DNA from 2 places in the Oceanicaulis sp. UBA2681 genome. Region 1 is predicted to be linked to the other one. Evidence: predicted binding sites of a transcription regulator. Region 1 holds the regulator's gene; the other holds the start of a gene.
The links. The regulator LexA, encoded in region 1, represses DNA repair genes until DNA is damaged. The targets are predictions, from matches to a motif close to ATGTTCCNCTTGTGTTCC.

Region 1 (3,409 bases):
TGCTGGAAAGCCTGGGCGTAAATCTGTTCGCCCGCCCTGATCAGGTGGAAGCCGCACTGGGTCAGGCGCGCGTGGGCTTTTTGTTCGCCCAGGCTCACCACGGCGCGGTGCGTCATGTGGGGCCGGCGCGCAAGACGCTGGGCGTGCGGACGATTTTCAACCTGCTGGGTCCGCTATCAAACCCCGCCGGCGCGAAACGTCAGCTCCTGGGCGTGTTTGACCGCAAATGGCTGGTTCCCATGGCCGAAGCCCTGCGCGGCTTGGGCGCGGACGCCGCCATGATCGTGTATGGCGAAGACGGGCTCGATGAAATCACCACCACCGGCGTCAGCTTTGTCGCCGAACTGACGCCGGACGGCGAGATCCGTGAATACGAGATCACGCCTGAGGATGCAGGGCTGCGCCGCGCCGCGCTGGATGATCTGAAAGGCGGCGAACCTGAAGAGAACGCGCAGGCGATCCGAGACCTCCTGAAGGGCGCGCAAGGCCCCTATCGCGATATTGTCCTGATCAACGCCGCCGCCGCGCTGAAGCTCGCAGGCTTGGCTGAAGACCTGAAGACCGGCGCGGAACTGGCTGGGGCCGCAATTGATGACGGCCGCGCGCAAGCTGCGCTCGACGCCCTTGTCAGAGCCAGCAACGCCTAAGCGCTTAAACCTTGAAGAGAACACGCCCGATGAGCGACGTCCTGAACCGAATTGAAGCCTACAAGCGCGCCGATATCGCCGAGCGCAAGGCCGCGCTCCCGTATGAAGCGGTCTGCGAGCGCGCCCAGCAGGCGAGCCCGGTCCGCGGTTTCAAGGCGGCGTTGGAGCGCGATGCGACCGAGCATGGGCTAAGCCTGATCGCGGAAGTGAAGAAAGCCAGCCCGTCCAAGGGCCTGATCCGCGAAGACTTCAACCCGCCCATACTCGCCAAAGCCTATGAAGACGGGGGCGCAAGCTGCCTGTCTGTTCTGACCGACGCGCCCAGCTTTCAGGGCCATGATGACTATCTGGTCGCGGCGCGCGCGGCGGTGTCTTTGCCGGTCCTGCGCAAGGATTTTCTCTACGACCCCTGGCAAGTCGCCGAATCACGCGCGCTGGGCGCGGATTGCATCCTGGTGATTCTCGCCAGCGTTGATGATTCCCTCGCCGCCGCGCTGATCGAGGAAGCGTTCAAATGGGATATGGATGCGTTGGTCGAAGTGCATGACGCCGCCGAAATGAAACGCGCTCTGGCCCTCCCCAGCCCGCTTGTGGGGGTGAACAACCGCAATCTGCGCACCTTCGAAACCTCACTGGAAACCTTTGAAACTCTTGCCCCTATGGTGGGTGATGACAGGCTTCTGGTGGCGGAAAGCGGCATCTTCACCCGTGACGACGCTGTCAGATTGCAGCACGCTGGCGCCAAGTCTCTGCTGGTCGGTGAAAGCCTGATGCGGCAGGACGATGTCACCGCCGCGACGCGCACCCTTATGGGGCTCTAAACGCGTCGCAGCTTCACTTGACGTTAAGACGGAACATGCATAGAACACTTTTAGTAAGTTTCTATTTTGTTCCAAGAGGCGACCATGCTGACCAAAAAGCAGCACGAGCTTTTGCTCTACATCAACAAGCGTCTGTCTGAAGACGGCGTGTCGCCTTCCTTTGACGAAATGAAAGAAGCGCTCAACCTCGCCTCCAAGTCCGGCGTGCATCGACTGGTCAGCGCTCTGGAAGAACGCGGATTCATCCGTCGGCTGGCCCACCGGGCGCGCGCTCTGGAAGTGCTGAAGCTGCCGCAAACCGGCGCTCCCGCGTCAGCGCCTGCCTCCAATGTGGTGAAAGCGCCCTTCGGCGCCCCCGCTCACGAAGAAAGCATTCAGGGCGTGGACGTGCCGGTTCTGGGCCGAATCGCGGCCGGCGTGCCGATTGAGGCGATCCAGCATGAAACCGACCGCTTGCCCGTTCCGGCGAACATGATTTCCGGCGGCGAGCATTTCGCGCTGGAAGTGCATGGCGATTCCATGATCGACGCCGGTATTCTCGACGGCGATCTGGTGGTGATCAAACGCGGCGACACCGCCAATAGCGGCGACATCGTTGTCGCCCTCGTCCATGACGAAGAAGCCACGCTGAAAAAGCTGCGCAAAAAGGGCGGCTCCATCGCTCTGGAAGCGGCGAACCCGGCCTATGAAACCCGCATTTTCGGCCCGAACGAGGTCAAGGTGCAGGGGCGTCTGGTCGGCTTGATCCGGCGCTATCACTAGGCGCGCTGATTTGCGCGGTTTAGTATTGCCGTTCGGGGCTTTGCCCGATCAGGACAGCACAGACCATGACAGATCAGACCGCGCTCAGCTTTGACCTTTATTGGTCGTTTCGAAGCCCCTACAGCTATATCGCAGCACAGCGCCTGCTGGCCCTGCGCGATCAATACGGCTTCACGGTCAATGTCCGTATTGTGCGCCCATTGGCGGTGCGCAGCCCTGAGTTCTTCGAAGAACGCGATTCGCGCTGGATCCATTATGTGCTCATTGATGTGGCGCGCGAGGCGGAACGCCTGGGCCTCCCCATCAGCGCGCCTTCGCCCGATCCGATCGCTCAGGATCTAGGCACACTGAAGATCGCCCCTGAGCAGCCGCGCATCACCTATCTCAACCGACTGGGCGTTCTGGCCACGCAAACCGGCGACGGGCTAGCGTATATCGCCGCCGCCAGCCGGCGCATCTGGGGCGGCGCAAGCGCAGGCTATGAAACACCCTGGACCGATGACGGCGCGCTGGATGAAGCCGCTCACAAGGCTGGACTGGACCCGGACTGGCTGAATGCGGAAGCGGACGCCCAATCCGACCAGATTGACGCCCAGATCCTCGAAAACGAAGCCAATCAGGATGCGGCGGGTCATTGGGGCGTGCCGCTGATGGTGTTTAACGGCGAACCTTTCTTTGGTCAGGACCGCATCGACGCCCTGCTCTGGCGCATGTCTCAATCCGGGCTCAAGCTTCAATAAGCTAGCTGCCCTGCGCGCCGCCCCATAAACGGCCCTGCCGGGCCTGCTCGGCGCCGCGCATGCGGACCACCCGGCCGTCATGCACCCAGAACTCCAGCCCGCCGAGTTCGGCGCGCGCCGGGTCATCTAACAGCAAGGCTGCACAACGGCGCTTACGCCAGGCGGAGACGACCCCGTCAAAGACGATCAGATCCGCCTGGTCGCAATCATCCTCCAGCGCCTCGGGATTATCCGTGACGGCGAGCAGCAAGCCTTCCGCGGTGCGCCCCGTGCATCCCAGAGAGTCGCAGGCCAGCGCCGCACGTTCCGGGCGATAGCTCGCTCCGGTGCGTTGCAGGAAGACGCGCGCATCAAACCGTCCCCGCCTGCGGTCACTGACGGTGAAGGCGTCTCCCGCCCCCTCAAATCGCGCCAGCACCACCCCGCCATCGGTGATCAT
Region 2 (3,409 bases), on a different contig from region 1:
CCCAGCCCATTGGCGGCGCCGGCGCACGCCATGTCTGCGGCGTGATCGAGGCGGCGCACTGATGCTGACACGGCGGACTGCTTTGGCCGGGCTCGGCGCCGCCGGCCTGTCCCTGACCCTGCCCGGCCGCGCTCTGGGCCAGACGGCTGATGCGTCGCCCTGGCGCGCAGGGCCAGACCTGCCCCTGCGGGTTCAGGAGATTTACCCGGCTGTCCTTGAGGGCGTGCTTTACGTGGCGGGCGGTTTGAGCCCCGATGTGGGGCGCGGCCGGATCGGCATCTCGGATCGCGTTTTCTCATTAGCGCCCGGCGCAGATCGCTGGCGCGAACAGGCGCGCCTGCCCGTGCCGCTGCACCACCCCAATCTGGTGGGCCTTGAGGGCCTAGTGTATGCCGTCGGAGGCTTCACCGCCCAGACCGGCGGGATGTGGGCGATGAGCAATGGCGTTCGGGTGTTTGATCCCGGTCGCAATCAATGGCGCAATGGCCCGGCCATGGCTGAACCCTATGCCGAGACGGTCTGCGTCGCGCTGAACGGACGCCTGCATGTGGTCACCGGCCGACGCCCGGCGGGCCTCAGCAACAAGGCCTGGTCAGACCACGCCGACACCAACGCCCATATCGTCACGGACCCCGCCGCCCAGACCTGGTCGGTCGCAGCCCCCGCCCCCACCGCGCGCAATTCCGCAGCGGGCGCAGAGCTGGAGGGGCGCCTGCATGTGGTGGGCGGACGTACGGTGACCGGCGGCAACACGCCCGTGCACGAAGCCTATGACCCGCAAAGCGACAGCTGGGAGACCCGCGCGCCCCTGCCCGAGCCTGAAGCCGGGCCGCGCGGCGCCGGCGGCCTCGCCGCCGCCAGCGTCGATGGCGCGCTCTATGTGTTTGGCGGCGAGTGGTTTGATAATTCAGGCGGCGGCGTCTACGCCCAGGTCTGGCGCTATGACCCGCAAACCGACGCCTGGACCGAGATGGGCCGCATGCCCACGCCCCGGCACGGCCTGGGCGCGGTCACGGTGGGATCACAGATCGCCACCATCGGCGGCGCGGCCCAGCCCAGCGGCAGCCAGACCACCGCGACGCTCAACTGGTTCACGCCCTGAGCCGAAGTCGCAAATGAACAGCAAAAAGCCCGGCGCGCTGCGCCGGGCTTTTTTCGTCTGGGCCAGATGAGAGCCCCTAGAACGGGATGTCGTCGTCCAGGGTGTCGGAGGTGAAATCCTCGCGCGGGGCGTTGCTGCGCTGACCACCGCCTTGCCCACCGCCCTGATTGTAACCACCCTGGCCGCCGCCGGAACGATCGTCCATCTGGTTGTTGTTATAGCCGCCGCCCATGCGGTCGCCGCCGCCTTCGCCGCGACCGTCCAGCATGGTCAGCTCGCCGCGATAGCGCTGCAGCACCACTTCGGTGGTGTATTTGTCATTGCCGTCGCGGTCCTGCCATTTGCGGGTCTGAAGCTGGCCCTCGATGTAAACCTTCGAGCCCTTCTTGAGGTAATTTTCCGCGACCTTGGCGAGGTTGTCGTTGAAGATCACGACGTTGTGCCATTCGGTCTTCTCGCGGCGTTCGCCGGTGGACTTGTCGCGCCAGTTCTCGGACGTGGCGATGCGCAGGTTCACGACCGGATCGCCGGAATTCAGGCGCCGCACTTCAGGGTCGGCGCCCAGATTGCCCACCAGGATCACCTTGTTTACAGAACCAGCCATACCGCGTCTCCCGCTTGTCTTTCGCGTCTTATTTGTTCACATTCCGTTCCGCGCGTCAATTGAGGCGCGAGTCGGGTGTTAACGAAGCCTATCCCGCTGCCCGAGTCCATCGCCGGGCGCCGCTGTCGGCGCCTACACGGTGGATAGGAGCGCTGTGGAGCCCTAAGTAACGCCCGATACGCCCGCCCGGCCCGGCCGCCAGCTAAGGACTTTGCGTCATTCATGACTGACAAGCTCAAAACCATTTCCGTGCGCGGCGCGCGCGAACACAATCTCAAGGGCGTGTCGGTGGACCTGCCGCGTGACGAGCTGATCGTGTTCACGGGGCTGTCGGGATCGGGCAAGTCCTCGCTCGCCTTCGACACCATCTACGCCGAGGGCCAACGCCGTTATGTAGAGAGCCTGTCCGCCTATGCGCGCCAGTTCCTGGAGCTGATGAGCAAGCCGGATGTGGACTCCATCGAAGGCCTGTCGCCCGCCATCTCGATTGAGCAGAAGACCACTTCGAAAAACCCGCGCTCCACCGTGGGCACGGTGACCGAGATTTACGACTATATGCGCCTTCTCTGGGCGCGGGTGGGCGTGCCCTATTCGCCCGCCACCGGCGAGCCGATCTCGGCGCAGACCGTCTCTCAGATGGTGGACAAGATCACCGCGCTCGACGACGGCGCGCGGCTTTATCTGCTGGCGCCCATCGTGCGCGGCCGGAAAGGCGAATACCGCAAGGAGTTCGCCGAGCTTCTGAAACAGGGCTTCCAGCGCGTGAAGGTGGATGGCGAGTTCTATGCGTTGGAAGACGCGCCCGAGCTCGACAAGAAATTCAAGCACGATATCGACGTGGTGGTGGACCGGGTGGTCACCAAGGAGGGGCTCGAACAACGCCTCGCCGACAGCCTGGAGACCGCACTGCGTCTTGCCGACGGCATCGCCATGGCCGAGTTCGCGTCAGATCATGGCGAGCATAAAACCGGCGAGCGGATCATCTTCTCGCAAAAATTCGCCTGCCCGGTCAGCGGCTTCACGATTGAAGAGATCGAGCCGCGCCTGTTCTCGTTCAACAATCCGTTCGGCGCCTGCCCGGCCTGTGACGGGCTGGGTCAGAGCCTGGAGTTTGACGAGGACATGGTGGTCCCCGACCGCGACAAGTCGCTTTATGACGGCGCCATTGCGCCCTGGAGCCGGGCGACCTCCAAGCTCTACCAGCAGACCCTGCAGGCCATCGCCGATCATTACGGCGCCAGCATGTACACGCCCTGGCGCGATCTGGACGCGAGCTTTCGCAAGATCGTGCTGCACGGCACCAAGGACAAGATCAAGTTCACCTACGAAGACGGGCTGCGCCAGTTCACCACCTCCAAGGCGTTTGAAGGGGTGATGCCGAACCTGCAGCGGCGCTGGCGGGAAACGGACTCCAGCTGGGTGCGCGAGGATCTGGCGCGCTTTCAGTCCGCCCAGCCCTGTGATGTGTGCGACGGCAAACGTCTGAAGCCCGAAGCGCTGGCGGTGAAGATCGACGGCGCAGACATCTCCATCGCCGGGGAGAAATCCATCAAGGCGGCGCTGCGCTGGTTTGAAGCGGTGGAAGACACGCTGTCGGCCAAGGATCAGGAGATCGCCCGGCGCATCCTGAAGGAAATCCGGGACCGCCTGAGATTCCTGGTCGATGTGGGCCTGGATTATCTCACGCTCAGCCGCGCCTCTGG

Region 2: the regulator LexA is predicted to act here: its motif matches at 1,739-1,756, upstream of uvrA (excinuclease ABC subunit UvrA).

The regions. Positions count from the first base shown of each region.
Region 1 is NZ_DEMB01000008.1:127,137-130,545, reverse strand. Features, by position in the region: gene trpD (anthranilate phosphoribosyltransferase) at 1-647, shown strand, start outside; gene trpC (indole-3-glycerol phosphate synthase TrpC) at 677-1,468, shown strand; gene lexA (transcriptional repressor LexA) at 1,553-2,230, shown strand; gene B3M53_RS05785 (2-hydroxychromene-2-carboxylate isomerase) at 2,296-2,970, shown strand; gene B3M53_RS05780 (ComEC/Rec2 family competence protein) at 2,972-3,409, opposite strand, start outside.
Region 2 is NZ_DEMB01000016.1:68,749-72,157, forward strand. Features, by position in the region: gene B3M53_RS11590 (superoxide dismutase family protein) at 1-62, shown strand, start outside; gene B3M53_RS11595 (Kelch repeat-containing protein) at 62-1,102, shown strand; gene ssb (single-stranded DNA-binding protein) at 1,179-1,706, opposite strand; gene uvrA (excinuclease ABC subunit UvrA) at 1,929-3,409, shown strand, end outside.